Regions from separate parts of the Ensifer sp. Root558 genome, predicted to be linked through region 1. Evidence: predicted binding sites of a transcription regulator. Region 1 holds the regulator's gene; each other region holds the start of a gene.
What was found. The regulator PhoB, encoded in region 1, activates phosphate uptake and scavenging genes when phosphate is short. The targets are predictions, from matches to a motif close to TGTCATNNANCTGTCAT.
Positions count from the first base shown of each region.

Region 2: a site for PhoB is predicted at 5,906-5,922, ahead of ASD63_RS30640 (DUF1045 domain-containing protein). Genes of this name have one in related genera too.
Region 3: a site for PhoB is predicted at 1,412-1,428, ahead of ASD63_RS24945 (DUF1868 domain-containing protein). Genes of this name have one in related genera too.

Region 1 covers NZ_LMGC01000012.1:453,090-463,515, forward strand. Annotated here, with positions in the region: gene ASD63_RS15550 (substrate-binding domain-containing protein) at 1-976, shown strand, start outside; gene pstC (phosphate ABC transporter permease subunit PstC) at 1,071-2,555, shown strand; gene pstA (phosphate ABC transporter permease PstA) at 2,552-3,874, shown strand; gene pstB (phosphate ABC transporter ATP-binding protein PstB) at 3,888-4,703, shown strand; gene phoU (phosphate signaling complex protein PhoU) at 4,754-5,467, shown strand; gene phoB (phosphate regulon transcriptional regulator PhoB) at 5,670-6,353, shown strand; gene ASD63_RS15580 (GcrA family cell cycle regulator) at 6,423-6,944, opposite strand; gene ASD63_RS15585 (aspartate aminotransferase family protein) at 7,366-8,565, shown strand; gene argF (ornithine carbamoyltransferase) at 8,670-9,587, shown strand; gene ASD63_RS15595 (Hsp33 family molecular chaperone) at 9,888-10,426, shown strand, end outside.
Region 2 covers NZ_LMGC01000036.1:241,270-251,695, reverse strand. Annotated here, with positions in the region: gene ASD63_RS30670 (FAD-binding oxidoreductase) at 1-363, shown strand, start outside; gene ASD63_RS30665 (YciI family protein) at 757-1,140, shown strand; gene phnC (phosphonate ABC transporter ATP-binding protein) at 1,388-2,230, shown strand; gene phnD (phosphonate ABC transporter substrate-binding protein) at 2,315-3,220, shown strand; gene phnE (phosphonate ABC transporter, permease protein PhnE) at 3,390-4,352, shown strand; gene phnE (phosphonate ABC transporter, permease protein PhnE) at 4,362-5,879, shown strand; gene ASD63_RS30640 (DUF1045 domain-containing protein) at 6,007-6,714, shown strand; gene ASD63_RS30635 (alpha-D-ribose 1-methylphosphonate 5-triphosphate diphosphatase) at 6,716-7,855, shown strand; gene phnN (phosphonate metabolism protein/1,5-bisphosphokinase (PRPP-forming) PhnN) at 7,852-8,436, shown strand; gene hutI (imidazolonepropionase) at 8,737-9,981, shown strand; gene hutH (histidine ammonia-lyase) at 9,978-10,426, shown strand, end outside.
Region 3 covers NZ_LMGC01000033.1:212,917-223,342, forward strand. Annotated here, with positions in the region: gene ASD63_RS24935 (polyprenyl synthetase family protein) at 1-456, opposite strand, end outside; gene mtgA (monofunctional biosynthetic peptidoglycan transglycosylase) at 602-1,375, shown strand; gene ASD63_RS24945 (DUF1868 domain-containing protein) at 1,478-2,212, shown strand; gene ASD63_RS24950 (glutathione S-transferase family protein) at 2,209-2,856, shown strand; gene rpmF (50S ribosomal protein L32) at 3,002-3,187, shown strand; gene ASD63_RS24960 (membrane protein) at 3,345-3,746, shown strand; gene phaR (polyhydroxyalkanoate synthesis repressor PhaR) at 3,841-4,419, opposite strand; gene ASD63_RS24970 (acetyl-CoA C-acetyltransferase) at 4,643-5,824, shown strand; gene ASD63_RS24975 (hypothetical protein) at 5,838-6,197, shown strand; gene ASD63_RS24980 (beta-ketoacyl-ACP reductase) at 6,215-6,940, shown strand; gene ASD63_RS24985 (helicase-related protein) at 7,595-10,426, shown strand, end outside.

The DNA.
Region 1 (10,426 bases):
AGCCGCCGCTCGCGATCAGGTTCAGGTCGCTGGCTCCTCGACCGTTCTTCCCTACGCCAAAATCGTCGCCGAGACGTTCGGCGAGACGTTCCCCGACTTCAAGACCCCGGTGGTCGAATCCGGCGGCTCCTCCGCTGGCCTGAAGGAATTCTGCAAGGGCGTCGGCCCTGATACCATCGACATCGCCAACTCCTCGCGCAAGATCAAGGACAGCGAAGTCGAGGCCTGCAAGGCCGCTGGCGTCACCGAAATCCAGGAAGTGAAGATCGGTTATGACGGCATCGTCTTTGCGACCGACGCCGGCAATGCCGACCTCGCCCTGAAGCCGGAAGACCTCTACAAGGCGCTCGCTGCTGAAGTCGTCGTCGACGGCAAGATCGTCGCCAACCCCTACAAGAAGTGGTCCGAAGTCAACGCCGCCCTGCCGGCCGTCGAAATCGCCGCTTACATCCCGGGCGAAAAGCACGGCACCCGCGAAGTCTTCGAAGAGAAGATCCTCGCTGCAGGCTGCAAGAACGCTGGCGCCGTTGACGTGATCAAGGCTGCCGTTGCCGATGAAAAGCAGCAGCACAGCAAGTGCGTCGCAGTCCGCAAGGACGGCCTGGCTGTCGACATCGACGGCGACTACACCGAAACGCTCGCCCGTATCGCTGCCAACAAGAACGGCATCGGCGTGTTCGGCCTGTCATTCTACGAAAACAACGCCGACAAGCTGAAGGTCGCGACCGTCAACGGCATCGTACCGTCGACCGAAACGATCGCTTCCGGCGAGTACCCGGTTTCCCGCCCGCTGTACTTCTACGTCAAGAAGGCACATCTCGGCGTTATCCCGGGCCTCAAGGAATATGTTGAGTTCTTCCTCGACGACCAGATGATCGGCCCGGAAAGCCCGCTCGCCGAATACGGCCTCGTTGCCGCTCCGGACGCTGAGCGCGAAGAAATCCGCAAGGCTTTCTCTGCCGGCAACATGCTCTGATAATGACAAGCCCCGGCGCGATGTCTTCGCGCCGGGGCATGCCTTCATTCGATTTGCCGGCACCCATGACGGGCGATGCCGGGGAGACGTGCGGATGAGTACTTCGCTCCTTCTTTTGCTCATTATTGTTATTGGTTTCATTGCTTATTTTGCAGGCCGCGCCCGTTCGCTGGCGCAGTCCGGCGGCAAGCTCTCCAACCTGCATTCACTGCCGGGCTATCACGGTAGCTACGTCGCCATCTGGGCGATGCTTCCGGCCGCACTCGTTCTCGGCACCTGGCTGTTCGCCGCTCCCGTCTATATCGACGGAAGCACGCGCGCGGCCCTGCCGGATACCGTCCAGAGCCAGGGCCCTGCCGCCGTGCAGCTCGCGCTCGGTCAGGTCAAATCCGTTGCCGGTGGCCTTCTGCGCCTGAGCGGCGAGGAACTCGCAGCCCTTGAGAGCGGCTCCGCCAATCTTCGCGCGACGCTCGCGTCCAAGGGCGTTGCCCTTGCTGGCGAAGGCGATCCCTACATGGTCACCGTCGCCAAGCACTTCAACGCGATGACCGCGACCAACCGCTGGCTGATGACGGTCGCCGTTCTGCTGATCGCGATTGCCGGCGGCGTCTACGCCATCCGCAACGTCGCGACCCGCTTCCGCGCCCGCAACCAGGTCGAGCGGGTCATTCTCGGCTCACTGATCGTCGCGTCCTCCATCGCCATCCTGACGACGGTCGGCATCGTCGCCTCGATGCTGTCGGAAGCCGGACGCTTCTTCACCATGGTCTCGCCGTTCGAGTTCTTCTTCGGCACGGTCTGGGATCCGCGGTTTGCCGCTGCCGGCAGCGGCGGCGCTTCGGGCCAGTTCGGCCTCATCCCGCTTCTTGCCGGCACGCTCTACATCGCCTTCGTCGCCATGCTGTTTGCGGTGCCGATCGGCCTCTTCGCGGCGATCTACATGGCGGAATATGCAAGCCCGCGCCTGCGTTCGACCGCAAAGCCGCTGCTCGAAGTGCTCGCCGGCATCCCGACCATCGTCTACGGTTTCTTTGCGCTGGTGACCGTTGGCCCGTTCCTGCGTGACATCTCCGCCCAGATGAACGGTCTCATGACCGGCAACTACCAGAACTTCATCCAGGCACAGAGCGTTCTGACGGCGGGCATCGTCATGGGCATCATGCTGATCCCATTCGTGTCGTCGCTGTCGGACGACATCATCACCCAGGTGCCGCGGGCACTGCGTGACGGCTCGCTCGGCCTTGGCGCCACCCGCTCGGAGACGGTCAAGAAGGTCATCCTCCCGGCAGCCCTCCCGGGCATCGTCGGCGCGCTGCTGCTCACCGCCTCGCGCGCCGTCGGCGAGACCATGATCGTGGTGCTGGCAGCCGGTGTGGCGGCCCGCATGCAGATCAATCCCTTCGAGCCGATGACGACGGTGACCGTTAAGATCGTCAACCAGCTGACAGGTGACCTCGAGTTCACCTCGCCGCAGACGCTGGTGGCCTTCGCACTGGGCATCACGCTCTTCGTCATCACGCTCGGCCTCAACATTTACGCGCTCTACATCGTGCGCAAATACCGGGAACAGTACGAATGACCGACATCGCTTCCCCGACCGTCCGGATCTCCGCCCGTCCCGCATCCGCCAAGCGCGATATCGGCATCAAGCGTCGCTATGCTGCCGAACGCCGGTTCCGCTTCTACGGCATGGCCGCGATCAGCACCGGTCTCTTCTTCCTGGCATTGCTGTTGTGGACCGTCTTTTCCAACGGCTACACCGCATTCCAGCAGACGACGATTACGCTGCCGATCGAATTCACCGAAAAGGTCATCGACCCCAAAGGCGAACGCGCGACCGACGGCAAGGTGCTGATGACCGCCAACTATCCGCTGTTGGTGCGCGACGCGCTCGTCAAGCAGCTCGGCATCGACGCCACCAAGCGGCCGCAGGTCAAGCAGGCGACCGACATGGTTTCCGCGAGCTCCCGCACGCTCCTGCGCGACATGGTCGCCGCGGACCCGTCGATCATCGGCAAGACGGTTCCCGTCACGCTGCTGGCCGAGGCCAACATCGACTCCGCCTTCAAGGGCCAGATCGATCTCTCGGTCGATGAGGGCAAGCGCAAGGTCAAGGACCAGCAGGTCACCTGGATGAACGAGCTGGCGAGCGCCGGCATCCTGAAGAAGAGCTTCAACACCGGCATCTTCACCTTTGGCGCCTCCAGCCGTCCCGAAGCGGCAGGCGTCGGCGTCGCGGCCCTCGGTTCGCTCTACATGATGCTGATCGTGCTGGTGCTGTCGCTTCCGATCGGCGTCGCCGCCTCGATCTACCTCGAGGAGTTTGCGCCGAAGAACCGGCTGACCGACCTGATCGAGGTCAACATCAACAACCTCGCGGCCGTTCCGTCGATCGTCTACGGCCTCCTGGGTCTCGCCGTCTTCATCAACTTCGCCGGCATGCCGCGCTCGGCAGCCGTCGTCGGTGGCTTCGTGCTGACGTTGATGACCCTGCCGACGATCATCATCGCCACCCGTGCGGCGTTGAAGGCGGTCCCGCCGTCGATCCGCTCGGCGGCCCTCGGTCTCGGTGCGTCGAAGATGCAGACCATCTTCCACCACGTGCTGCCGCTGGCGATGCCGGGCATCCTGACCGGCACCATCATCGGTCTTGCCCACGCGCTTGGTGAAACCGCGCCGCTGCTCCTGATCGGCATGGTCGCCTTCGTCGTCGATTTTCCCGGTTCGCCTATGGAACCGTCGACGGCACTGCCGGTGCAGATCTACATGTGGGCCAACGAGGCGGAACGCGCCTTCGTCGAGCGCACCTCCGGCGCAATCATCATTCTTCTCATCTTCCTGGTCGTCATGAACCTTGGAGCCATTCTGTTGCGACGTCGCTTTGAGCGCCGCTGGTAGTGAGGTAATTACTATGAACATCATGTCAGAAGCAGCAGTCGAGAAGGCTCTGGATCAGAAAATGAACACCGTGCCCTACAAGATGATCGGCAAGGATGTGTCGGTCTATTACGGCGAGAAGCGTGCGCTTTTCGACGTCAACCTCAACATCCGCGAGAACACGGTCACGGCGCTGATCGGTCCTTCGGGTTGCGGCAAGTCGACCTTCCTGCGCACGCTGAACCGCATGAACGACACGATCGAGAACTGCCGCGTCACCGGCAAGATCACGCTCGACGAGGACGACATCTACGACCCGACGATCGACGTCGTCGAACTGCGCGCCCGCGTCGGCATGGTCTTCCAGAAGCCGAACCCGTTCCCGAAGTCGATCTACGACAACGTCGCCTACGGCCCGCGGATTCACGGACTTGCCCGCACCAAGGCCGACTTTGACGAGGTGGTCGAGACCAGCCTGCAGAAGGCCGGTCTGTGGAACGAGGTAAAGGATCGTCTGCAGGAGCCCGGCACCGGCCTTTCCGGTGGTCAGCAGCAGCGTCTCTGCATCGCGCGTGCCGTCGCCGTGAGCCCGGAAGTCATCCTCATGGACGAGCCGTGCTCGGCTCTCGATCCGATCGCGACGGCCAAGGTCGAGGAACTGATCCACGAGCTGCGCACGAACTTCACGATCGTCATCGTGACCCACTCGATGCAGCAGGCCGCCCGCGTTTCGCAGCGCACCGCCATGTTCCACCTCGGCAATCTCGTCGAGGAGAACGACACCGACAAGATGTTCACCAATCCGGATGACCAGCGCACCCAGGATTACATCATGGGCCGCTTCGGCTGAGGCCGCATAAGGCTGCAACAGTAACTGCAAAGCGCCCGTAAGGATCGACGATCATGTCCATGCATATCATGTCCGCCTATGACGAAGAACTGAAGTACCTGACGCGCCGCATCTCGGAGATGGGCGGCCTCGCCGAACAGATGGTCGCCGAGTCCGTTCGCGCGCTGGTCAACTCCGATCTGGCTCTCGCACAGAAGGTGATCTCGGACGACACCGTCCTCGACGACGCCGAGCGCCAGATCGGTGAGAAGGCGATCGTCACGATCGCCAAGCGTCAGCCGGTCGCCGCCGACCTGCGTGAGATCATGGGGTCGATCCGCATCGCCTCCGATCTGGAACGCGTCGGCGACCTCGGCAAGAACACCGCCAAGCGCGTGATCGCGGTCGCCGGCTCCGGCATTCCGCGCAAGCTCGCCCGTGGCCTCGAGCATCTGGCAGAGCTCGCTCTCGTCCAGCTCAAGGAAGTGCTCGACGTCTACGCCTCGCGCTCGCCGGAAAAGGCCAACAGCATCCGCGAGCGTGACGAAGAGATCGACGCGATCTACACCTCGCTGTTCCGTGAGCTCTTGACCTACATGATGGAAGATCCGCGCAACATCACGCCCTGCACGCATCTTCTGTTCTGCGCCAAGAACATCGAGCGCATCGGCGACCACGCGACCAATATCGCTGAGACGATCTATTACATGGCGACGGGTGCTCAGCCGGAAGGCGAGCGTCCGAAGGATGACACCACGTCGACGCTGGGCTCGGTCAACGACTGAGCGCCAAGCGCGCCGTAAGCATGCATGCCCTTTGAAATCTGATCCGGTCGCGGCTTCGGTCGCGGCCCCGAATTCCTGTATCTGAAGCATGCGGTTTTCGCCCCGCCTTTGAAAACGGCGGATGTGCTCCAGATTTAGAGTGTCTGAGCGCCGGCCGGGCCGATGAGCCCAAAGGCCGCCCGCGGTAAGGAGACGTTACCTGATGTTGCCAAAAATCGCCGTAGTCGAAGACGAAGAGGCGCTGAGCGTTCTGCTGCGTTACAATCTGGAAGCCGAGGGCTTCGACGTCGATACGATCCTGCGGGGCGACGAGGCGGAGATCCGGCTTCAGGAGCGGCTGCCCGACCTGCTTATCCTCGACTGGATGCTGCCCGGTGTTTCCGGCATTGAACTTTGCCGTCGGCTGCGCCAGCGTCCGGAGACCGAACGTCTGCCGATCATCATGCTGACGGCGCGAGGCGAGGAAAGCGAGCGCGTCCGGGGTCTGGCGACGGGTGCCGACGACTACGTGGTCAAGCCCTTCTCGACGCCGGAGCTGATGGCGCGCGTCAAGGCGATGCTGCGCCGGGCAAAGCCCGAGGTGCTCTCGACGCTGCTTCGCTGCGGCGACATCGAACTCGACCGCGAGACCCACCGCGTTCATCGCCGCAGCCGCGAAGTGCGCCTCGGCCCGACCGAGTTCCGTCTTCTGGAGTTCCTCATGTCCTCGCCGGGCCGCGTCTTCTCTCGCTCGCAGCTTCTGGATGGCGTCTGGGGGCATGACATCTATGTCGACGAGCGCACCGTCGACGTGCATGTCGGTCGTCTGCGCAAGGCTCTGAACTTCTCGAACATGCCCGACGTCATCCGCACCGTTCGCGGCGCCGGCTATTCGCTCGAAAGCTGAGCGGTCTGAAAGTCGCCAACAAAAAAAGGGGCCGATCGGCCCCTTCCTTTATCAATGCGGTCCAGCTTCTTAGCGAGCCCTGCGGCGCTCCCCCGACGGCTGGTAGGCCAGCCGAGCATGGAAGGTGCAGTAAGGCGAGGCTTCCGGGGAATCGTTGCCGCAGAAGTGAAACTCTTCCTTCAGCGGGTCGCCGATCGGCCACTTGCAGGTGCGCTCGGTGAGCTGGGTCAGCTCGAGGCGGCGCGACATCGGCACGACAACGTCGGTGCGGGTGCTGAAATCCTGCTCGGCAACGAGATCGACTTCGATTTCTTCCTTGAGAACGACAGCGCCGGCCGCGCGTGCAACCGGGCGGGTCGAAACGCGCGAAGCGTAGTTCGGTGCGCGCGGTGCCGAAGTCGGGCGCTTCGGACGGGCTGCCGTCGTGGTGCTGCCGCCGGCCTTGGCGCGACCTGGCAGGCTCAGGCGGTGAACCTTGCCGATGACAGCGTTACGGCTGACGCCGCCGAGCTGTGCCGCGATCTGGCTTGCGCTCAGGCCCTCGGACCAAAGCTTCTTCAGTTTCTCCACCCGCTCGTCAGTCCAGTTCATTTCTGCACTCTCCGTTCTCAGCGTTGGGGATGGCAGAATCCCTCACCGCACCCCGGCTAAACCCCGGGGTTGCAAACGCGATAACTCTTTTGGTGACTAGGTCCGCCGCATGCGTCTAGTAATTGAATGTTAACGTACTGACCGCTGGACTCTGTGGCAAGAGTCCCGGGAATCAGGCCGAATCGATTTCGTAGTTTTCCCCAACTTGCTCGGCCAGCGTTGCATTTTTGCAAGCCCTCCCGGACGATTTTTCTGCTGCCAGGAATCGACCCTTGATGTTGCGCTGCAAGGCTTGGTTTTGTTGACATTGCAGCGCGAAATGGGAATAGTGCCTGCGCCGCCGAAAGGCGGCATTTTTGATTTTTATCGGCCCGCGTGAGGCGCGGGATCGATGTCGATCTGGAGTGAAGGAGAGCCTCGCATGACTGCAACCACGCCGCTTTATGATACCTACATGCGCGCGCCGTTGCGTTTCGAGCGAGGAGAGGGCGCCTGGCTGATCGCCGAAGACGGCACGCGTTATCTCGATTTCGGTGCCGGCGTTGCCGTGAACTCGCTCGGCCACGCGCACCCGCACCTGGTCGAAGCGCTGAAGGCGCAGGCCGACAAGGTCTGGCACCTGTCCAACCTTTATGAAATTGCGGGCCAGGAAAGCCTCGGCCGCCGGCTGACGGCGGTGACCTTTGCCGACAAGGTCTTCTTCACCAATTCGGGCGCGGAAGCGCTGGAATGCGCCATCAAGACGGCACGGCGTTACCACTTCTCCAAGGGCCACCCGGAGAAGTTCCACGTCATCACCTTCGAAGGCGCCTTCCACGGCCGCACGATCGCGACGATCGCCGCCGGTGGTCAGCAGAAATACATCGAAGGTTTCGGGCCGAAGGCGCCGGGCTTCTACCAGGTTCCGTTCGGCGACATCGCCGCGGTCAAGAATGCGATCACCGAGGAAACCGCAGCGATCCTGATCGAGCCGATCCAGGGCGAGGGCGGCATCCGTCCGGCGACCAAGGAATTCATGCAGGAACTGCGCGCGCTCTGCGACGAGTTCGGCCTGCTTTTGATCCTCGACGAGGTCCAGACCGGCGTCGGCCGTACCGGCAAGCTGTTTGCCCATGAATGGGCGGATATCCGTCCGGATATCATGGCGGTCGCCAAGGGTATCGGCGGTGGCTTCCCGTTCGGCGCCTGCCTCGCGACTGAGGAAGCCGCATCTGGTATGGTGGCGGGCACGCATGGCTCCACATATGGCGGCAACCCGCTGGCCATGGCCGTCGGCAACGCCGTGCTCGACGTCGTTCTGGCCGACGGATTCCTGACGCATGTGCGCGATGTCGCGCTGGTCTTCCGCCAGGGCCTTGCGTCGCTCAAGGACCGCTTCCCTGATGTCATCGAGGACATCCGCGGTGACGGTTTGATGCTGGGCATCAAGGTGAAGGGCCCTTCGGCCGATCTGCTGAAGGAAATCCGCGCCGAAAAGCTCCTGGCCGTGCCGGCGGGCGAAAATGTGCTGCGTCTGCTGCCGCCGCTGACCGTGACGGCGGAAGAGGCGCGCGAGGGGCTCGCACGTATCGAACGCGCCGCCGAGGCGGTTCGCAAGGCAAGCGGCAACGCCGCGGCCTGAAGGTAGCGACCCAGGGACGACTAAGGCGTTAGAATGACCTTCGTGCGGGCACGTCGATAGCGTGCCGCACCAGGGACCGATTTTTCAGACAGGAACCGAGTACGATGGCAGGCACCAGACATTTTCTCGATCTTTCGGCCATGACGGCCGCCGACCTCCGGACGATCATCGACGATGCGCGCGTCCGAAAGGCGGCGACCAAGGCCGGAACTGCCGAGAAGCCGCTCGCCGGCAAGATGCTGGCGATGATCTTCGAAAAGCCCTCCACCCGCACCCGCGTTTCCTTCGATGTCGGCATGCGCCAGCTCGGCGGCGAAACCCTGTTTCTGTCAGGCACCGAAATGCAGCTCGGCCGCGCCGAGACGATCGGCGACACGGCCAAGGTGCTCTCGCGTTACGTCGACGCCATCATGATCCGCACCACCGACCATCGCCGCCTTCTGGAACTGGCCGAGCATGCGACGGTCCCGGTCATCAACGGCCTGACCGACGATACGCACCCCTGCCAGATCATGGCCGATATCCTGACCTTCGAGGAGCATCGCGGTCCGGTAAAGGGCAAGACGATTGCCTGGACCGGCGACGGCAATAACGTGCTGCATTCGCTGATCGAAGGTTCTGCCCGCTTCGGATACCGCATGAACATGGCCGTGCCGCTCGGGTCCGAGCCGCAGGACAAGTTCCTGAACTGGGCGCGCAACAATGGCGGCGAGGTCCTTTTGTGTCATGACGCCGAACAGGCCGTCGCCGACGCCAATTGCGTCGTGACCGACACCTGGATCTCGATGAACCAGGAACATCGCGCCCGCGGGCACAACGTCTTCCAGCCCTACCAGGTCAATGAAGCGCTGATGAAGCGTGCGGCCTCCGATGCGCTGTTCATGCACTGCCTGCCGGCGCACCGCGGCGAAGAGGTCACCGACGAGGTCATCGACGGCCCGCAGTCGGTGGTCTTCGACGAGGCGGAAAACCGGCTGCACGCACAGAAGTCGGTCATTGCCTGGTGCATGGGGCTCGTCTGAGCCGGCTGCCCGGTCGCGCGCGACGGCGGCGAAGAGGCTTCCGTGCGCTCCGCCGAGCGTGCGCCATATAGGGCGTGTTCACCGCACTTGACATTGTCCACGTGCGACACGATTTAGGCGGCATACGGGCGCTCCTGAAAGTAGTGAGCGCGCAACCGTCGAGGTGGTGCGTTGCTATGGCGGCGGCACATACCTGGTGGACAATCCGTTTATCGCGGGATCAACTGAGACAGCGAGCACGTTGCGCGGGGATAGCAATATCTCTGGTGCAGCTTGGTGGCTGAAGGCAAGGAGCAAGACATGACTGACATGACGCCAGGGCTTGGTGAGTTCGACTTTGCCGGTGACGATCACGTCGTGCCTTTCCAGGTGGAAGGCCTCGACGTGCGCGGCCGCGCCGTGCAGCTCGGCCCCATGCTGGACGCAATCCTCGAGCGCCACAACTATCCGCTTCCGGTCGCGCGCCTGGTTGCTGAAACCGTCGTACTCACCGTGTTGCTCGGGACCTCGCTGAAGTTTGAAGGCAAGCTGATCGTCCAGACCCAGGGCGATGGCCCTGTCGATCTGGTGGTCGCTGATTTCTCGACGCCGGATCGCGTGCGCGCCTATGCCCGCTACGATCAGGAAGCGCTTGCCGCTGCCGAAAAGGACGGCCGGACCCTTTCGCACGAGCTGCTCGGAAAGGGCGTGCTCGCCTTCACCATCGACCAGGGCGCCCATACCCAGCGTTACCAGGGGATCGTTGCGCTCGACGGAGCGACGCTGGAAGAAATCGCCGGCGTCTATTTCCGACAGTCGGAGCAGATCCCGACCAAGGTGCGCCTTGGCGTGGCCGAGCT
Region 2 (10,426 bases), on a different contig from region 1:
CGGCTGCTTTCCTCGCCCGCCGACGCAACGCCGTGCGATCCGACCGACGTCCAGCCGGAGGAGATCGACGTCGCCTGGGCTGCGCACTACGTCGAGGAGGCAACGACCGTGCCGGTGCGCCGTATCTTCAAGAGTTGGGCCGGCATGCGCAGCTTCTCGCCGGACAAGCTTCCAGTGATCGGCTTTGCCCGCGAGCGTTCGGACTTCTTCTGGCTCGCCGGCCAGGGCGGCTACGGCATCCTCACCTCACCGGCGCTCGGCGCATTCGCCGCAAGCCTCCTCGTCGGTGCACCAGCGCCCGAGGCCTTCGAAGCGATCGGCCTCGATGCCGTAAAGTTCAGCCCGGCTCGATTGGAACGCTAGCCCGAGCAGAGTTGGCCGCAGGCGAGGAAGGCCACGCCCAGCACGATACTGCGGGCCGCGCCGGGGTCGAAATACGACTGTGACGAGGTCTTCGGCAATGCCGCGATCGATGAAGGCCTTCGCGCGCTCAGCCGAAGATATCTACCCGGGCGCGAAGTTGCCCGCTCGCTCGCGCGCGGCCCCGTCTGGAGGGCCCGCGACGCAGCAGCCCGCGGCGAGATCAAGCGCCGTTCTCGGATTGCCAGGCAGGCCTGTCGCTGGGCTGCGGCGGCCTGGGGCTGATCCGCTGAACACGCGCCCCACTCCGGTGGCACGCTCGGTGACGCCGTCCGCACGACGAGGCGTTGATGCGGCCGGCAAAACCTGACACGAATACGCGCGGGAGGACGGTTCATGTATTACGCAATCTTGGCCTACCATACAGCAGGCGTCGTCGAATCCTGGACCGAGGAGGAGGACGCAGCGCTGATGTCCGACCTGCTTGAAGTTCATGACCGGTTCGTCCAGCAGAAGGCCTTTGGCCCGGCCGCACGGCTCGGGCCTACCGAAGGTGCTGTGACGCTGAGGGGCAAGGGCGAAGGCATTGTCACCGATGGCCCCTTCGCCGAAACCAAGGAGCAATTGCTCGGCCTCTACGTCGTCGACTTCCCGGCCATCGACGCGGCAGTTGACGCCGCGCGCGAATTGCGCCGCTCCAATCCGACCGCGATCTACGAGATCCGGCCGATTGCGCTCTATATTCCCGGCGCGACGCTGGACCCCGGTCCACAGAGCTAGCAACTGCGCCGGTCCTGCGCCGCGACGGCGGCTCCGACCACAGATATCCGCTCGATGTTGATGCGCGCCCCTTGAAGTTGACGGGAGCGCAGGCGCCTGCGCGCAGCCATTCAAATTTTGTTAACCAAACATGCGGGGCTGTGAACTGTAACAGAACTTACAACAAACTGACATTCCGGCTTCATGAAGCGCCGATATGGCAGGGTCATACCGATGACCGGTCTCCCCGGAAGAGGACCTGCTAGACATGTTTCAGTTGAAGAATGTAACCCGCCAGTTCGGCAAGAAGACAGCCGTGAGTTCGGTTACCTTCGACATCCCCCAGGGCCAGATGGTCGGCGTGATCGGCCGCTCGGGCGCCGGCAAGTCGACGCTTCTGCGTATGATCAACCGCCTCGTCGATCTGTCATCCGGCTCGATCGTCTTCGACGGCACGGAAGTTTCGTCGCTGCGCGGTGCTGCCCTTCGCACCTGGCAGCGCGACTGCGCGATGATCTTCCAGCAGTTCAACCTGGTGCCGCGCCTCGACGTGCTCACCAACGTGCTGCTCGGGCGTCTCAACCACCGCTCGACCGTTTTGAGCATCCTCAACATGTTTACCCGTGAAGAACGCATCATGGCGATCGGCGCACTTGAGCGCCTCGGCATCGAGCAGACCGCGCTCCAGCCGGCCGGCACGCTTTCCGGCGGCCAGCAGCAGCGCGTCGCGATCGCCCGCGCGCTGATGCAGCAGCCGAAGGTTCTGCTTGCCGACGAGCCGATCGCCTCGCTCGACCCGCTGAACGCCAAGATCGTCATGGATGCGCTGCGCGATATCAACGAGCGCGATGGCATCACGGTGATCACCAACCTCCACACGCTCGATACCGCCCGCAACTATTGCGAACGCATCATCGGCATGGCGCATGGCCGCGTCGTCTTCGACGGCCAACCCAAGGATCTGACCGCGGCAGCGGTTGCCGAGATCTACGGCGCCGACACAGGCATCGAGGAATCGATGACCTCCACCAGCATCAACATCCCGGCGGCAGTACCGCAGGAAGAAACGGCATCGGCCGGCCTCAAGCCGCTGGCACTGGCCGGCATCTGACGCCCGCCATGATCGAAAGCCCGCGTCAAGGGCACCTCTTTGAAACCCAATAGGATCCGGCCAAGCCGGACACGGGAGAACCTTATGCTGAAGAAAGCTCTTCTGGGCGCCGTAGCGCTCCTCGCCCTCGTCGGCCACGCCCAGGCTGAAGACCTGAAGGAATTCCGCATCGGCATCCTCGGCGGCGAAAACGAAGCCGACCGCCTGCGCAACTTCCAGTGCCTGGTCGACAAGCTGCCGGCCGCCATTGGCGTCGAGAAGGTCTCGCTGTTCCCGGCCGCCGACTATGACGGCGTCATCCAGGGCCTGCTCGGCGGCACGCTCGACTACGCCGAACTCGGCGCTTCCGGCTACGCCAAGATCTACCTCGCCAAGGCTGACGCCGTCGAGCCGATCCTGACGACCGTTCAGACCGACGGTTCGACCGGCTACCACTCGATCATGGTTGCCCGCAAGGATTCCGGCATCACCAAGATCGAAGACCTGAAGGGCAAGAAGCTCGGCTTTGCCGACCCGGACTCGACCTCGGGCTACCTCGTCCCGCTCGTCACGCTCCCGGAAGCGATCGGCGCCCCGGTCAAGGAATTCTTCGGTGAAACCGGCTTCGGCGGCGGTCACGAAAACCTCGTTCTCGAAGTCGTCAAGGGCACCTTCGATGCCGGCACGACCTTCGGCTCGGGCGTCGGCGAATTCAAGGACGGCTACACCTCGGGCAACCTGAAGAAGATGGTCGACAAGGGCATCCTCGACATGAACGACCTGGTCGAGCTCTGGAAGTCGCCGCTGATCCCGAACGGCCCGATCGTCGTGCGCAACACGATGAACGACGACATGAAGGCGAAGTTCAAGCAGTTCATGCTGGACCTGCCGAAGACCGACGCGGCCTGCTTCTCGGCCATCCAGGGCGGTGACTTCACCGGCTACACCGAAGTCAACGCCGACTTCTACAAGCCGATCATCGACGCCCGCAAGGCGACGATCGGCGGCTGATAGACCCGCACCACTCGGGAACGCTGGCCGCCCAAACGGCCAGCGTTTCACTGTTTGAAGGGGTGCTTTCGCATCCTTCGCCGCATTGTTTTCACGCATTTCCGGGGCGGAAAACCGCTTCGCACTTTACCTGGAAATGCTCAAGAGGCCGGCGAAAGCCGGAACGGTCATGGCAACTTCCCTGCTCCCGCGACATCTGAGCGACAACGGCGCCGTCATCGAGCGTCACTGGCAGGAACTCAGTTCCCGCCGCCGGCTCTATTCCTGGCTTGGCTTCGGCGTTCTCCTCCTGGCGCTATCGGGCTCGCTCTGGTTCGCCAACGATTCCAATGCCGGCAAGTTCTTCGACCGTTTGCCGCATTTCTTCGATTTCGTCGGCGATCTCGCGCCGCGCGACGGGCTAGAAATTTTCCGCGCCATGTTCGACCTGCCCTCGCCCTATGACGATGGCAGCTTCAAGTACAACTACCCCGAGGGCCGGCTGTACCTGACCGAAAGCTTCTACATCCCCGAATACGTGCACAAGATGCTGGAGACCGTGAACATCGCGATCTTCTCGACGGTGATCGGTACGGCCCTCGGTTTCGTGCTCTGCTTCCTTGCCGCGCGCAACCTGATGCCCAATCCATGGATCCGCGGCATCGTTCGCCGCATCATGGAGGTGCTCCGGGCCTTTCCGGAGGTGGTGATAGCCGGCTTCTTCCTCGCGATCCTCTCGCTCGGCCCCATTCCGGCGATCGCCGCTGTCTCGATCCACACGATCGGCGCGCTCGGCAAGCTCTTTTATGAAGTGGTCGAAAACGCCGACATGAAGCCGGACGAGGGCCTGCGGGCTGCCGGCGGCAACTGGATCGAGCGCGTCTGGTTTGGCATGGTGCCGCAGGTGCTGCCCAATTTCACCAGCTATTTCCTGCTGCGCCTCGAGATCAACGTGCGCGCCTCGACGATCATCGGCGCCGTCGGTGGCGGCGGCATCGGCGAATTGCTGCGCCTTTCGATCGGCCAGGGACACCAGGCCAAGACCCTTGCAATCGTCCTCCTGCTGTTTGCGACCATTTTTGCCGTCGACCAGTTTTCCGCCTGGCTTCGCCGCCGCCTCGTTGGCGAGCAGGCCTTCCAGCTTGCCCAGTAGGTGCGTACCATGACCACGACCACACGATTGAACCCGATGGAAATGGACGCGATCGCGAGCCGCCATCCCGACCTCCTCAAATCCTCGACCTCCAGCCGCGTGCGCACCGCAGCCATCGCCGGCGGCGTCGTCGCCTACCTCATCTTCAGCTGGTGGTTCTTCTCGATCGGCCACGTGCTCGGCAATGCCAACTGGGGCATCGCTGGCACCTACCTCGCCGACTGGGTTTCCTATGAGGTACGCCCGGAAATCCACGTCGCCCCCGACCGGACGATGCGTCTCAACTATCAGCGCAATTCGCCGCTCGGGCCCAATCCCAATCCGGATTGGGTGGAGCTCGACAGGCAGACGGTGACGCGCCAGGTCGAGATACCGGCCTCCACCGCGCAGGCGGTCAAGCCGAAGGCAAGCTCGTCGTTCAGCTTCATGGCGCCCGGCTCCGCGCTCGGTGGCACAGCCGCCGCCGAAACGCAGAACCGTGTCGAAACCCGGACGGAAGACGTGCTGACGCGCGTCGTCGTAACCTACGACCGCTCGACCAGGATCGAGATCGCCGATGGTCTGGTGAAGGCTACCCACGGCGGCGACACGTTTGTGATGACCGTCGACGGCGCCGACACGGTGAGGCCGCAGGGCCAACTGCCCGCCTGGGCGACACAGAAGCGGCCAGGCGAAAAGATCGTGCTTGCCTTTGGCGCCACCGGGTGGGCCGAAGTGGAAGGCGACGAGGTTTCCGTCCGCAACCGCTTCTTCGGTTGGGCGAACTTCCTGTTCGACACCAACTCGCCCTTCTTCGGCAAAAGCTATGGCGAGGTCGTCGCGCTCATCACATCCGGCGAACAGATCGACCCGACGCGTTCGAACCTTTCGCTCGCCTGGAACAACATCCTCTATAACGCCGAATGGCAGCATCTGGACGTCTGGACGAAGCTGTTGCAGACGGTTGTCATGGCTTTCGTCGGCACGCTCATTGCGTCGCTGATCGCCTTCCCGCTCTGCTTCCTTGCCGCCAGAAACATCACGCCGAGCTTCCTGACCAACCAGGTGGTCAAGCGCTTCTTCGACTTCCTGCGGTCGGTGGACATGTTCATCTGGGCACTGTTCTTCACCCGCGCCTTCGGCCCCGGACCGCTTGCCGGCATCTCCGCGATCTTCTTCACCGACACCGGTACGCTCGGCAAACTCTATTCCGAGGCGCTGGAAAACATCGATGACAAGCAGCGCGAGGGCGTGAAGTCGGTCGGAGCGACGCCGCTTGCCGTGCAGCGCTTCGGCGTGCTTCCGCAGGTGCTGCCGGTTTTTGCCAGCCAGGCGCTCTACTTCTGGGAATCGAACACTCGCTCGGCGACGATCATCGGCGCCGTCGGCGCCGGCGGTATCGGCCTCAAACTCTGGGAAGCGATGCGTACCAATTCCGATTGGGAAAATGTCGCCTATATGGTGCTTCTGATCTTGCTGGTTGTCTTTATTTTCGACAGCATCTCGAACGCGTGCCGTTCGCGCCTGATGGGCAGCAAGGCACATTGACGACAGCCAAGCATTTGCGTGTCCGCCATCATGATGTTGTCATGGAAATCGGCTAGCTGCGCATCGCATCCCGCAAACAATCGACCCGCCGCCCTGGCGGGCCGGTCGCTACAAGAAAGTGAAGACCGTGCGTTATGCCATCTATTTCGCGCCGCCGGCGGACGACCGGCTGTCGCAGGTCGCGTCCCGTTGGCTGGGGCGCGACGCCTTTACCGGTGAGGACCTCACGCTTCCGACGATCGCCGGGATTGACGAAGAGACGCAACGCACATTGACGGCTGACCCGCGGCGCTACGGTTTCCACGGTACGCTGAAGGCTCCCTTCGAGCTTGCCGAAGGCCGGGACGAAGACGAGCTCCTAAGTATTTTCGAGTGCTTTGCCGCCGACCTCGACCCGTTCGAGATCCCCGAAATCGTGCTGCACCAGTTGGGCCCGTTCTTCGCACTCGTGCCGTCCGCGCCTTGCGTCGACCTGCTGGATTTGGCCGAAGACGCCGTTCACCGCTTCGACCCGTTCCGCGCGCCGCTGTCGGACGCCGACTTTGCCCGCCGCAAGCCAAACAGCCTGCCTGAGCGCCAGAGGCGCTACCTCAAAGAATGGGGCTATCCCTATGTTTTCGAAGAGTTCCAGTTCCACCTGACCTTGACTGGCCCGGTGCCCACGGAAACCAGCGGCGTGATGCGTACCGCGCTCGAAACCACCTTTGCCGAGCATATCGGCAAGCCACTTCACGTCACGTCAGTCGCGCTCTTCGTCGAACCGGAGCGCGGCGCACCCTTTACTGTCCGCTCCCTGCTGCCGCTCGGCAGCGACACCCAACGAAAGATCGCATGAGATGAGCAAAGAACAGGTTTTGACCAACGCCCGCATCGTCCTCGAGGATAGTATCCTCGACGGTTCGGTGCTGATCCGCGACGGCAAGATTGCCGACATTTCCGAGGGCACGGTTGCCAGCGGCGAGGACTTTGAAGGCGACTATCTGATCCCCGGCCTCATCGAGTTGCACACCGACCACCTCGAAGCCCACTACTCGCCGCGCCCGGGCGTGCGCTGGCTGAAGATCGCGGCAATCCAGGCCCATGACGCACAGGTGGTCACCTCCGGCATCACCACGGTCTTCGACTGCCTGCGTCTCGGCTCCGACGAGGATGGCGGCTTCCAGAAGGGCGAGATGCGCAGCATGGCCGACGCGCTGGCCCAGGCCAAGGAAGAGGGTCGCCTTCGCGCCGATCACCTGATCCACCTGCGCTGCGAAGTTTCAACGTCCGACGTGCTCGATCACTACGAGGACTTCCAGAACGATCCGCAGGTCAAGCTCGTCTCGCTGATGGACCATGCGCCGGGCCAGCGCCAGTTCCAGACGATGGACCAGTACACGCTCTACTACAAAGCCAAGCGCGGCTTCTCGGACGAAGAATTCGCGCGCTTCGTCGAGCGGCAGCAGGCGTTGTCGGCCAAGTATGCCGGTCCGCACCGCACCGCGCTCGCCGAGGCCTGTGCGGCCCGCGGCATCACGATCGCCAGCCATGACGACGCGACCGTCGACCACGTCGAGGAATCGATCGGCTTCGGCATCAAGCTTGCGGAGTTCCCGACGAGCTTCGAGGCCGCCGAGGCGTCGCACCGCGCGGGCCTCAGCGTTCTGATGGGCGCGCCGAACATCGTGCGCGGCAAGTCGCACTCCGGCAACATCGCCGCCCGCGATCTCGCCGAGCGCGGCGTGCTCGACGTGCTGTCGTCGGACTATGTGCCCTTCAGTCTGATCCACGCCCCCTTCGTGCTCTCCGACGAACTCGACGCCGTCGACCTGCCAAAGGCAATCGCCATGGTGACGTCGACGCCGGCGCGTACCGTCGGTCTCGATGACCGCGGCCGCATCGGCGTCGGCCTTCGCGCCGATATCGCTCGCGTCCATCGCAAGGAAGGCATCCCGGTCGTGCGCTCCGTCTGGCGCGAAGGACGGCGTGTCGCATGAGCGCGAACAACCAGGGCGGCGCGCTTGTCGTCGTTGTTGGACCGAGCGGCGCCGGCAAGGACAGCGTCATGGGCTTTGCCGCCCGGCATTTCGCGGATTGTCACGACGTGCATTTCGTCCGCCGCGTCATTACCCGTCCGTCGGATGCCGGCAGTGAGGTACATGAAAGCGTCTCGGAAGACGAGTTCGTCGAGATGCAGAAGGACGGCGCCTTCGCCGTTTTCTGGGATGCGCATGGGCTGAAATACGGCATCCCCGTCGTCGTGCTCAGGAATGTCAGGGACGGCATGACGGCGATCGTCAATGGCAGCCGTGGTGCCCTGCCGGCGTTCCGCGAAGCCTTCGGCGAGATCGCCGTCGTCGTTGTTACAGCCGAGACGCCTGTGCTTGCAAAGCGGCTTGCCGAACGCGGTCGCGAAAGTGAAGAGGAAGTTTTGCGACGCCTCAGCCGCCAGGCTCCAGACGTGACCTCAGGCCCGGATGTCAGCGTGATCGACAACAGCGGTCGCCTCGACATTGCCGGAAATCGCTTCGTCGAGGTGGTTGAACGGCTGCGCACTAAGGCGGATCACGCGGTTTAGCGTGATCTGTTTTCGCGGCCCGGCAGGATTTCGGGTCGCGGGCACGCGTCGCGATCCCCATTCCAAGGACACAGACAAAGGTTCCGAACCTCATGGCTCGGGGCCTTTTCTTTTTGCCTGCGGTGATGACGAACCGGGGGTGAGAAATTCCCGAGAAATCAGAGTTCTACGGTCATCTCCTCAAAGCCCCCGTTCTGTTTCACTCGGCCGATCACCCTTTCCTTTTCCGCAGGCTCCATAAATTTCCCCTTGTGGAGCGAATTAATATGTATATACATTATATTCAGTGGAGGCGACCTGATGAACGAACTCTCGACCCGCAGGCAGACATCCGGCATCTGGCGCAATGTGCGTCTCGTGACGCTTGGCGAAACCGTTGACGGTCTTGGCCTCGTCGAGAATGCGGCCGTTGCGGTCGTCGATGGGCGTATCGCCTATGCCGGGCCGGAGAGCGGACTGCCCGCCGACCTCGCACGCAGCCTTGAAGCGACGGACTACGAGGGCCGCGTAGTGACGCCCGCTCTCATCGACTGCCACACCCATCTCGTTCATGGCGGCAACCGCGCCCGCGAATTCCAGATGCGCCTCGAAGGCGCCACCTATGAAGAGATTGCGCGTGCCGGTGGCGGCATCGTTTCCTCGGTCAAGGCGACCAATGCGCTGACCGTCGACCAGCTTGTCGAAAGCACCCTGCCGCGGCTCGACACGCTTCTTGCCGAAGGCGTCTCGACCGTCGAAATCAAATCCGGCTACGGACTGAACGTCACGGCCGAGCTCAACATGCTGCGTGCCGCCCGCAAACTCGAAACGCTGCGGCCGGTGCGCGTTATGACGAGCTATCTCGCCGCACACGCAACGCCTGTGGACTACAAGGGCCGCAACGATGACTACGTCACCGATGTCGTGCTGCCCGGCCTCGACGCCGCCCATGCCGAAGGCCTGGTCGATGCGGTCGACGGTTTCTGCGAGGGCATCGCGTTTTCGACTGCCGAGATCGCCCGCGTCTTTGACCGCGCCAAGGCACTCGGCCTGCCGGTCAAGCTGCACGCAGAACAGCTCTCCAACCTTGGCGGCGCAAAGCTCGCGGCCTCCTACGGCGCGCTTTCGGCCGACCACCTCGAATATCTCGACGCCGAAGGGGCTGCGGCCCTGGCCAAATCAGGTACGGTCGCCGTGCTTTTGCCCGGCGCCTTCTATGCGCTGCGCGAAGACCGCCTGCCGCCGGTCCAGGCTTTGCGTGATGCCGGCGCGCGTATCGCGATCGCCACCGACTGCAATCCCGGCACCTCGCCGCTGACCTCGCTGCTTCTCACCATGAACATGTCGGCGACGTTCTTCCGGCTGACGGTTGCCGAATGCCTTGCCGGTGCGACGCGCGAAGCCGCCCGCGCGCTTGGCCTACTGGCCGAAACCGGCACGATCGAAGTCGGAAAATCCGCCGATCTGGCAATCTGGAACATCGAGGATCCGGCCGAGCTCGTCTACCGCATCGGCTTCAATCCGCTTCATGAACGCATCTTTAGAGGGCAAAGGATCGGTCAATGACCATCACTCTACACCCGGGCTCCGTGCCCCTCCGCGATCTCGAAACCATTTACTGGACCGGCGAGCCGGCCCGCCTCGATCCGTCCTTTGACGCCGGCATCAACAAGGCTGCCGCCCGCATTGCCGAGATCGTCGCCGGTAACGCGCCGGTCTACGGCATCAACACCGGCTTCGGCAAACTCGCCTCGATCAAGATCGACAGCGCCGACGTTGCAACGCTGCAGCGCAACCTGATCCTGTCACATTGCTGCGGAGTCGGCGAGCCGCTCGCCGAGAACGTCGTTCGCCTCATCCTGTCGCTGAAGCTCGTCTCCCTCGGTCGCGGCGCCTCCGGCGTCCGCCTCGAACTCGTGCGGCTGATCGAAGCTATGCTCGAAAAGGGCGTCATCCCTGTCATTCCCGAAAAGGGCTCGGTCGGCGCCTCCGGCGACCTCGCCCCGCTCGC
Region 3 (10,426 bases), on a different contig from region 1:
CAGGATCAGTTCCACCTTCTGCGCATCCGAAAGCGCTGTCTCGGGTGCTGCGATGATATCGAAGGCAAAGGTCAGCAGGCTGTCGCCGGCAAGAATCGCCGTCGCCTCATCGAAGGCCCTGTGCACGGTCGGCTGGCCGCGGCGCATGTCGTCGTCGTCCATCGCCGGCAGGTCGTCATGGACCAGCGAATAGCAATGCACGCATTCGAGTGCCGCGCCGACGCGCAAGGCCGCATCGCGATTGCCGCCGAGCAGATCGGCGCATTCGATCACCAGGAAGGGGCGCAGACGCTTGCCCCCGTTCAGCACGCCGTGGCGCATGGCCGCGAGCAGGTTTGCCGGCCGGGCGATTTCGTCGGCTTCCGTCGTCTGGCCGAGCAGACGTTCCAGCAGACCCTCGACGGTGCGGGCATTGGTGGCGAGGCGACGGGTAAAAGGCGATGTGTCCTGGCTCATGCGCGCTCTTTGACATGGGCGAAGAGGGCTTTCAACGGGGATTCGTGTCGCAGCCGCGCGCTTTCCCTGGGACAGCCTTCTCCGCGCCTTGCCTTTTGCCAGAAAGCCCGTTCAACTCTGCCTGCGCATGCACTAAGAGAAGCGGATGGACAGCGAGGTGAACAGTCAGGCCGCGAACGTCGTTCCGGAAGCGCGCGAGGAGGGCGAATTGCCTTCCAGTCGCTGGTCTTCGCTTCGCCGGACGTTGCGCACGCGTCGCCGCCAGATCGTCCTGGCTGTCCTGGGCTTTCTCGTCCTTCCCTACGCGCTGATCGTTCTCTACCTGGTGGAGTTCATCCATCCCGTCTCGACGCTCATGCTGCGCGATCTCGTGCTGCTGCGCGGCTACGATCGGCAATGGGTCGAGTTCGATGATATCGCCCCGGTTCTCGTGCAGTCGGTGATGATGTCGGAGGACGGGCAGTTTTGCGCCCATGACGGCGTCGACTGGGGCCAGATGCGGGGCGTGGTCGAGGATGCGCTCGAAGGGGAATCCACCCGCGGCGCGAGCACCATTCCGATGCAGACGGTCAAGAACCTCTATCTCTGGAACGGTCGTTCCTTCCTGCGCAAGGGCATGGAACTGCCGCTGGCGGTCGCCGCCGACTTCGTGTGGAGCAAGCGGCGGATGATGGAGATCTATCTGAATATCGCCGAATGGGGCGACGGGATCTATGGTATCGAGGCGGCCGCCCGCCATCATTTCGGGGTTTCAGCGTCGAAGCTCTCGCGCCGGCAGGCGGCGCTGCTTGCGGTGTCGCTGCCCAATCCGAAGGAGCGCAACGCCGGAAAACCAGGCCGCGGTCTCAAGCGTCTGGCGAACCTGATCGAGCGCCGCGCCAGCCGCTCCGGCGGTTACATCACCTGCCTTTATAATTAGGATCAGACCTTTTCATTGGATGGGCTCGTCGGGCGATGTCATGCTCGCGTTGTAGAGTTCTGCCATCTGGGCCTCTCTCCCTTCGAAAGGCCCGATTGCTCCATGACCCTGATTTCCCCCTCGCTTCTCGCCCTTGGCCGCAGCGCCAACGATGCCCCGCCGAGACATCTCGGCACGCGCTACAACACCCAAGGCCTCTTCCTGCTGGAACCGGGCAACACGGTCGTGTCTCACGTTGCCGCCGGATCGCCGTCCGAGGCCGCCGTGCTTGCGGTGCGCGACCGGTTGATGGCGATGCCCGAGGCGCGGCAGTTCGCCTTTACCCAACCGTCCAGCCTGCACATGACGATCTTCCAGGGCATCATCGAACACCGCCGGAAGCTCCCTTACTGGCCGGCTGGCATGCCGCTCGATACGCCGATCGAGGTGATGACGGCGTACTACCGCGAACGGCTTGCGCATTTTGCGCCGCTGGAGCAGTTCCGCGCCCGCGTGACCGGGATCACGCCGACGGGCCTTGCACTCGAAGGCGACGGTGCCGCCGACCGCGCCTGTCTCAAGGCCTGGCGCGACGCTTTCGCGGAAGCCTTCGGCTATCGACATCCGGATCATGACGACTACCAATTCCACATCACCTATGCCTACCCCGTCGACTGGCTCGACGATGCGGCGCTGCCGCGCTGGCAGGCGATGCTGGACGAGCAGCTCGCTTTTCTGCGCGAGCAGGCGCCGGTGATCGCGCTCGATCCGCCGGCCTTCTGCTCGTTCGAGGACATGAACCATTTCGAGGAACTGATCGTTTTCTCGGAGAGACCAGCAATCAAGGAACAGAAATGACCGGACTTACACTCTATGTCGGCAACAAGAACTATTCGTCCTGGTCGATGCGGCCATGGATCGCGATGACGGCAGTCGGCATCGATTTCTCGGACGTGGTCATTCCGTTCGATTTCGCCGCCGGCAATCCGGAGATCCGGGCGATCTCGCCGACCGGAAAGGTGCCGCTGCTGCGCCACGGGGACCTGCTTATCTGGGAATCGCTGGCGATCATCGAATATGTCGCCGAACTCTTTCCCGACGCCGGGCTGTGGCCGGCCGACCCTCAGGCGCGCGCCCGGGCGCGCAGCTATTCGATGGAGATGCTGTCCGGTTTTCGCGCTCTGCGTGGTGCCTGCCCGATGAACATCCGTCGGCCAAAGCAGGCGCTGGACGTTGGCGCGGACGTCCGCGCGGACGTGGCACGTATCGAGCAGATCTGGACGGAGGCGCTTGCGCGTTCCGGTGGCCCGTTCCTCTTCGGGTCCTTCAGCGCGGCCGATGCGATGTACGCGCCTGTGGTTAACCGCTTCGACGTCTACGATCTCGTTGCGGATCGAGAAACGCTCGGCTACATGAACCGCGTGAAGGCACATCCGGCGTTCCTGAAATGGGAGGAGGCCGCCCGCGCAGAGCCGTGGGTCGTCGCCGAAGACGAGGTCTGAAAAGGTCGAGTCGAAAAATTGCCCGTGGGGACTGGTCAAACGGCAGTTGTCCATGTATAAGCGCGCCAAATTTCCGTGATTAACATCTGTTTTACACGGCCATTTCGGCTGCTGAACAGTGTTTGCCCGATAAGTGGAGAATGAAATGGCTGTACCTAAAAGAAAAACGAGCCCGTCCAAGCGTGGCATGCGCCGTTCGGCTGACGCTCTGAAGACCCCGACCTACGTCGAAGACAAGAACTCCGGCGAACTGCGTCGCCCGCACCACATCGACCTGAAGACCGGCATGTACCGTGGCCGTCAGGTTCTGACCCCGAAGGAAAGCGCATAAGCGTTTCCGTTCGCGGATTAGGTTCAAAGGGCTGGCTCTGCCGGCCCTTTTGTTTTGCATCTGACATGATCTTGCTTGGACGCCGTGGTATCGCTGGCGCCTTGCGTGACGACGCCGCATAAACATGGTCCACCATAAACGCGGTCAAGGAGTTCTGATGCTTGCTGCCATACCGCTGCTGATCCTGCCTTTTGCAATCTACAATCTCGCGATGATCGGAATGTTCGGCGGCCTCGCCGGCCTGAACGCCGACATGGTGTCGCTCTCCATGCTATCAGGCGCGACCTGGACGATGCGCTTCGGCGACCTTCTGATCGTCGGCGCCCTGCTGCTGCTCTTCGTCGAATTGCTGAAAGCGACGCGCACGAGCAGCCGCGCACTGATGGATCATCTGCTCTCGATGATCCTGTTCATCGTCTTTTTGATCGAATTTCTGCTGCTCGCACCGGCGGCAACGCAGCTCTTCTTCATCCTGATGACCATCAGCTTCATCGATGTTATCGCCGGCTTTGCCGTGTCGATGCGCTCGGCCGGCCGGGACGTGTCGATCGGCCTCTAGGTCCAGACGGTTCGGGGCGACGCCGCCCCGATTTCCGCGATCTCTGTTCAGGTGAGGTGAAGGCAGGAACCGTTTTCCTGCCTGGTGGTCCTGCTTAGCCGAGATTGTCGAGCTTGGTCTGGAGCGCGCGAAGCTGCTCCTTCAGCTCGTCGATATCCTTGGCTTCGGCCTTCTTCGTTTCCTTCACGGGCGGCGCGGTGATGAAGGGTGAAAACATCTGCATGGCCTGATGGAACATCTCGGTGTTGCGACGCACCTGCTCTTCGACAAGTTGCAGCGGAACCTGCAGGTTTTTGCCGAGCGGCGTGTCGCCGAAGGCCTTGTTGATCTGCTCGCGCATCTGCGACTGCTGCTCGGTGAAAGCCTGCATCGAGTGTTCGAGATAGCTCGGCACCACCATCTGCATCTGGTCGCCGTAGAACGAGATCAGCTGGCGCAGGAAGGAGATCGGCAGCAGCGTGTTGCCGGTCTTGGACTCCTGCTCGAAGATGATCTGCGTCAGCACGGAATGGGTGATGTCCTCGCCGGATTTTGCATCCTGAACGATGAAGTCCTCACCCTTCTTCACCATCACAGCCAGGTCGTCGAGCGTGACATAGGTGCTGGTCCCGGTGTTGTAGAGCCGCCGGTTCGCATATTTTTTGATAACGATCTGGCCTTCGTGCTTCGCCATCAGGGTCTCCTCTCCCCCATCATCCCGTCTTTATTGCGTTTTTCAGAGTATCCGCAAAAGCGCGCCGCTGACAATGTCTTTGTGCGTTGCGGCGACGCAAGTGCAAAATCTTGCGGTTGCGTTTTAGGTGACGCTTTTGTGGCACTGCATCAAGGCGTTTGACTTGCGTCGCGCGCTTTGCCAGTCTGCCTGCATTAGGCAAGAAGATCTGAGGAAACGTCCCATGAGCAATCCCTCCATCGTGATCGCCAGCGCCGGCCGCACCGCGGTCGGTTCCTTCAACGGTGCCTTTGGCAATACGCCGGCGCACGAACTTGGCGCTGCCGTCATCAAGGGCGTGCTCGAGCGGGCAGGCGTCGAGGCTGCCGAGGTCGACGAGGTGATCCTCGGCCAGGTGCTGCAGGCCGGCGAAGGCCAGAACCCGGCGCGCCAGGCGGCGATGAAGGCGGGCGTTCCTCAGGAAAAGACCGCCTGGGGCATGAACCAGCTCTGCGGCTCGGGCCTGCGCGCCGTCGCGCTCGGCATGCAGCAGATTGCAACCGGTGATGCTGAGATCATCGTCGCCGGCGGCATGGAGTCCATGTCGATGGCGCCGCATTGCTCGCATCTTCGCGGCGGCGTGAAGATGGGCGACTTCAAGATGATCGACACGATGATCAAGGACGGCCTGACCGACGCCTTCTACGGTTATCACATGGGCATCACCGCCGAGAACGTCGCTCGCCAGTGGCAACTCAGCCGCGAGGAGCAGGATGCGTTCGCACTCGCCTCGCAAAACAAGGCCGAAGCGGCCCAGAAGGCCGGGCGCTTTGCCGACGAGATCATTCCCTTCATCGTCAAGGGTCGCAAGGGCGACGTCACCGTCGACCAGGACGAATATATCCGCCATGGCGCAACGCTCGACCAGATGACGAAGCTGCGCCCCGCCTTCGACAAGGAAGGCACGGTCACCGCCGGCAACGCTTCCGGCCTCAATGACGGCGCCGCAGCCACCCTGCTGATGACCGAGGCACAGGCCTCCAAGCGCGGCATCCAGCCGCTCGCCCGTATCGTTTCCTGGGCAACCGCCGGCGTCGATCCGCAGGTCATGGGCACCGGCCCGATCCCGGCGTCGCGCAAGGCGTTGGCAAGGGCCGGCTGGGCGATCGGCGATGTCGAACTGGTGGAAGCCAACGAAGCCTTCGCTGCCCAGGCCTGCGCGGTCAACAAAGACCTCGGCTGGGATCCGTCGATCGTCAACGTCAATGGCGGCGCGATCGCCATCGGTCACCCGATCGGCGCTTCCGGCGCCCGCGTGCTCAACACGCTGCTTTTCGAAATGAAGCGCCGCGGCGTTTCCAAGGGGCTTGCAACCCTCTGCATCGGCGGCGGCATGGGCGTCGCCATGTGCGTCGAGCGGTTCTGATCGGTCTGGCGGCATGAACAGCGCCAGGTGGGTTCCATTTTCCCTGCTTCTGGCCGGTTCGCCGATCGTTTCTGCACATGCCAATCCCGCGCCTCTTAACGAGGCGCGGCTGGTAGAGTGCATGCTGGAACATACGACTTCCGACGAGGAGAGCGTTTTCAAGGACGTGATGGTCGCGGCCTTGAACGATGACGGCGGCGCATTGAAGGTGTCGCTGGAGCAGCTCTCCGCGGTGATGATGGGTCTCGCGCTGGAGAAGTGCGAGGTGGCTCTGTCCGCGCTGGCTACGCCGCAGTTTCAAGCGGCCGCCGGGCTCTACGGGCAACAGGTCGGCGAAAAGCTGATGCAGAAGGCATTCGAAAAACTGAACTGATCAAGTGGGAGGCGCATATGAGCAGGGTAGCATTGGTCACGGGTGGGTCGCGCGGCATTGGTGCGGCAATTTCCATCGCACTCAAGAATGCCGGCTACAAGGTGGCTGCCAACTATGCCGGCAATGACGAGAAGGCTCAGGCCTTCAAGCAGGAAACCGGCATCCCGGTCTACAAATGGGACGTTTCCAACTATCAGGCCTGTGCCGAGGGCATCGCCAAGGTCGAGGCCGATCTCGGTCCGGTCGATGTGCTCGTCAACAATGCCGGCATCACCCGAGATGCCATGTTTCACAAGATGACGCCGGAGCAATGGGGTGAGGTGATCGGCACCAACCTCACCGGTCTCTTCAACATGACGCATCCGCTCTGGTCGGCCATGCGCGACCGTGGCTTCGGTCGCGTCATCAACATCTCGTCGATCAACGGCCAGAAGGGCCAGATGGGTCAGGCCAACTATTCGGCGGCCAAGGCCGGCGATCTCGGCTTCACCAAGGCGCTCGCCCAGGAAGGGGCTGCCAAGGGCATTACCGTGAACGCGATCTGCCCCGGCTATATCGGCACGGAGATGGTGCGGGCGGTGCCGGAGAAGGTGCTCAACGAGCGCATCATCCCGCAGATCCCGGTCGGCCGCCTCGGCGAACCGGAAGAAATCGCCCGCTGCGTGGTGTTCCTCGCCTCCGACGATGCCGGCTTCATCACCGGCTCGACGATTTCGGCGAACGGCGGACAGTTTTTCGTCTGAGCATCAGACAAGCCGAACATTACCGGACGGCGCCTTTCGAGGCGCCGTTTCCATGCGGCGGCAGCGCTGAAAATCCTGCTCGAAATCCTGAAGTTGCGCTGGCAGTTCCGTTGCCGGAGTGGGGCGTAGACACTATATCTTGTGGAGAACAAAGGTGGAATGACGCGCGGTCTGCGAGTCGCTGCCGAATGTTCCCGCACTGGTCGCGACTCTAAACTGCGATTCTCATTCTCTCACTTGGGTGAATCCCTGACGAATTTCGTGAAAAATTTTCCAGGCTTTCCAGAGTCTTGGATTCGGAATCCTTGGACCTGTCAGGCAATGGCAGAGCCGGGATTGTTGCGCGCCAAAGGGCTTGATGCGCGGAATCAGCTCCAGATTCAGCATGTGGTGCAACGTTCGGCGTTGAAATCTATATGTAGTCGTGAACATACAGTGAATCACAATGAGTCGTCGATTCGTCGCCGATTCGTTCCACGGCTGTTCCAATTGTCGATTGCGCCGACCACAACAGGTGGTGCAATGGGCTAAGAGATGCCAAGCGATAGGTTTTAGTTGTCGGCGCCCCTTGCGTTTGGCTCGGTGCGTGGGCATGTGTTTGCCGCCAGCGTGAAAAGACGCTGCCGTAATTTCTGAATGCCCGGGATCGATGACGTGTCCGTTCACCCCATGATCCTGAGCGGCCGCGGTGTCACCGCGGTGCTCGGGCCTACCAATACCGGCAAGACGCACTACGCGATCGAGCGCATGATTGCGCACGACAGCGGCGTCATCGGCCTGCCGCTGCGGCTTCTCGCGCGCGAGGTCTATACGCGCCTGGTCGAAAGGGTCGGCCACCACAATGTCGCGCTGATCACCGGCGAGGAAAAGATCACCCCGCATCGCGCGCGCTATTCGGTCTGCACCGTCGAGGCCATGCCGCGCGAGACGACGGCGTCCTTCGTCGCGATCGATGAAGTGCAGCTTGCCGGAGATCTCGAGCGCGGCCATATCTTCACCGACCGGATCCTGCACCTGCGGGGTCGCGGCGAGACGCTGCTGCTCGGTGCCGGAACGATGCGGCCGATCCTCGAGCAGTTGCTGCCCGGCATCACCGTCGTCGAGCGGCCGCGCATGTCGCAATTGCTCTATGCGGGTTCGAAGAAGATCACCCGCCTGCCGCACCGCACGGCAATCGTCGCCTTCTCTGCCGACGAGGTCTATGCGATCGCCGAGCTGATCCGCCGCCAGCGCGGCGGTGCCGCCGTCGTGCTCGGCGCGCTGTCGCCGCGCACGCGCAATGCGCAGGTGGCGCTCTACCAGGAAGGTGACGTCGAATATCTGGTCGCGACCGACGCGATCGGCATGGGCCTCAATCTCGACGTCGACCATGTCGCCTTCGCGCAGGACCGCAAGTTCGACGGCTATCAGTTCCGCAATCTCAACCCGGCCGAACTCGCGCAGATCGCCGGCCGCGCCGGCCGGCACTTGCGTGACGGTACGTTCGGTGTGACCGGCCGCGTCGATCCCTTCGACAACGAGCTGGTCCACCGTATCGAGGCGCATGAGTTCGATCCGGTGAAGGTACTACAGTGGCGCTCGAAGGCGTTCGACTACGCTTCGATTGCCGCTCTGAAGAAGAGTCTTGAGGCCGCGCCGACGGTTCCCGGCCTTGCCCGGGCGCTACCTGCGGTAGACCAGCAGGCGTTCGAGCATTTGGCCCGCTACCCTGAGGTCGTCGACATCACGACCAATGCCGAGCGGGTGGAAAAACTGTGGGAAGCCTGCGCGCTGCCGGACTATCGGCGCATTACACCGGCTCAACATGCCGACTTGATCTCGACGATCTACGCGGATCTTGTCCGCCGCGGTACCGTAAACGAAGATTTCATGGCCGAGCAGGTCAGGCGGGCCGATCATACGGACGGTGAGATCGACACACTTTCGGCGCGAATCGCGCAGATCAGGACATGGACTTATGTGTCGAACCGGCCAGGATGGCTGGCCGATCCGACACACTGGCAAGAAAAGACGCGGGAAATTGAAGATCGATTATCCGACGCACTACATGAACGGTTGACGAAACGCTTTGTTGATCGCAGGACATCTGTGCTCATGAAGCGCCTGAGAGAGAATGCTATGCTGGAAGCTGAAATCAGTGTGAATGGTGATGTCTTCGTTGAAGGTCATCACGTAGGACAACTAACCGGTTTCCGGTTTACGCTGGCGACCGGCGGCGATGGCCCGGATGCCAAGGCTGTGCAGGGTGCTGCCCAGAAGGCGCTGGCGCTCGAGTTTGAGGCACGCGCCGCGCGGCTGCATGCTTCCGGCAACAACGACCTGGCGCTTTCGTCGGATGGTCTTGTGCGCTGGCTCGGCGATCCCGTCGCCCGTCTGACGGCAAGCGACCACGTCATGCGCCCGCGCGTCATCCTGCTGGCCGACGATCAGCTGCAGGCGAACGCCCGCGAGCACGTTCTGGCGCGCATCGAGCGTTTCGTGAACCATCACATCGGAACGGTCTTGAAGCCGCTCGACGATATTTCGCGCGCTGAAGATCTCGAAGGTCTCGCCAAGGGCCTCGCCTTCCAGCTCGTCGAAAACCTCGGCGTACTGTTCCGCCGCGATGTCGCAGACGACGTCAAGTCGCTCGACCAGGACGGTCGCGCTTCGATCCGCAAGTACGGCGTTCGCTTCGGCGCCTACCACATCTTCCTGCCGGCGCTCCTGAAGCCGGCGCCGGCCGAACTTATCACGCTCCTCTGGGCGTTGAAGAACGACGGCCTCGACAAGCCCGGCTATGGCGACCTCATCCCGATGCTCGCCGCCGGCCGTACGTCTGTCGTTACCGATCCGTCTTTCGAGCGGACCTTCTACAAGCTCGCCGGTTTCCGCTTCCTCGGAAAGCGCGCGGTGCGCATCGATATCCTCGAGCGCCTCGCTGACCTTATTCGACCGCTCCTTCAGTGGAAGCCGGGCACGCAGCCGCGTCCGGAAGGCGCCTATGACGGTCGCCGCTTTACAGCGACCACCTCCATGCTCTCGATCCTCGGTGCAACGCCCGACGACATGGAAGAGATCCTGAAGGGCCTCGGCTACCGCGCAGACAGCGTCAAGGCCGAGGAGGCCCAGGCCTTCCTCATGGGTCAGGATGGTGGTGCTGCGGCTGCTGCCGCCGCTTCCGAACCGGTCGCTGCGGTTGATGACGCCGATGCCGGCGACAGTGCGGCAGAAGCCGAGACTGCAGTCGTCGAGGCACCTGCTGCCGAGGCCGAAAAGGCCGAAGCTGACGTTGCCGTCGCTGCCGACGGGGCCCAGCCTGCTGAGGCTCAGGTGACCGAGACCCAAGTGACGGAGACCGGCGAGCCGGTCGAAGCCAAGCCCGTTCTGCTCTGGCGTCCTGGCACCCGTCAGGACAACCAGCGCCAGGGCGGTGGCCGCCACGAGGGCGACCAGCGTCGCGGCGGTCAGCGCCACGGGCGTGGCCAGGGCCAGGGCCAGGGCGAA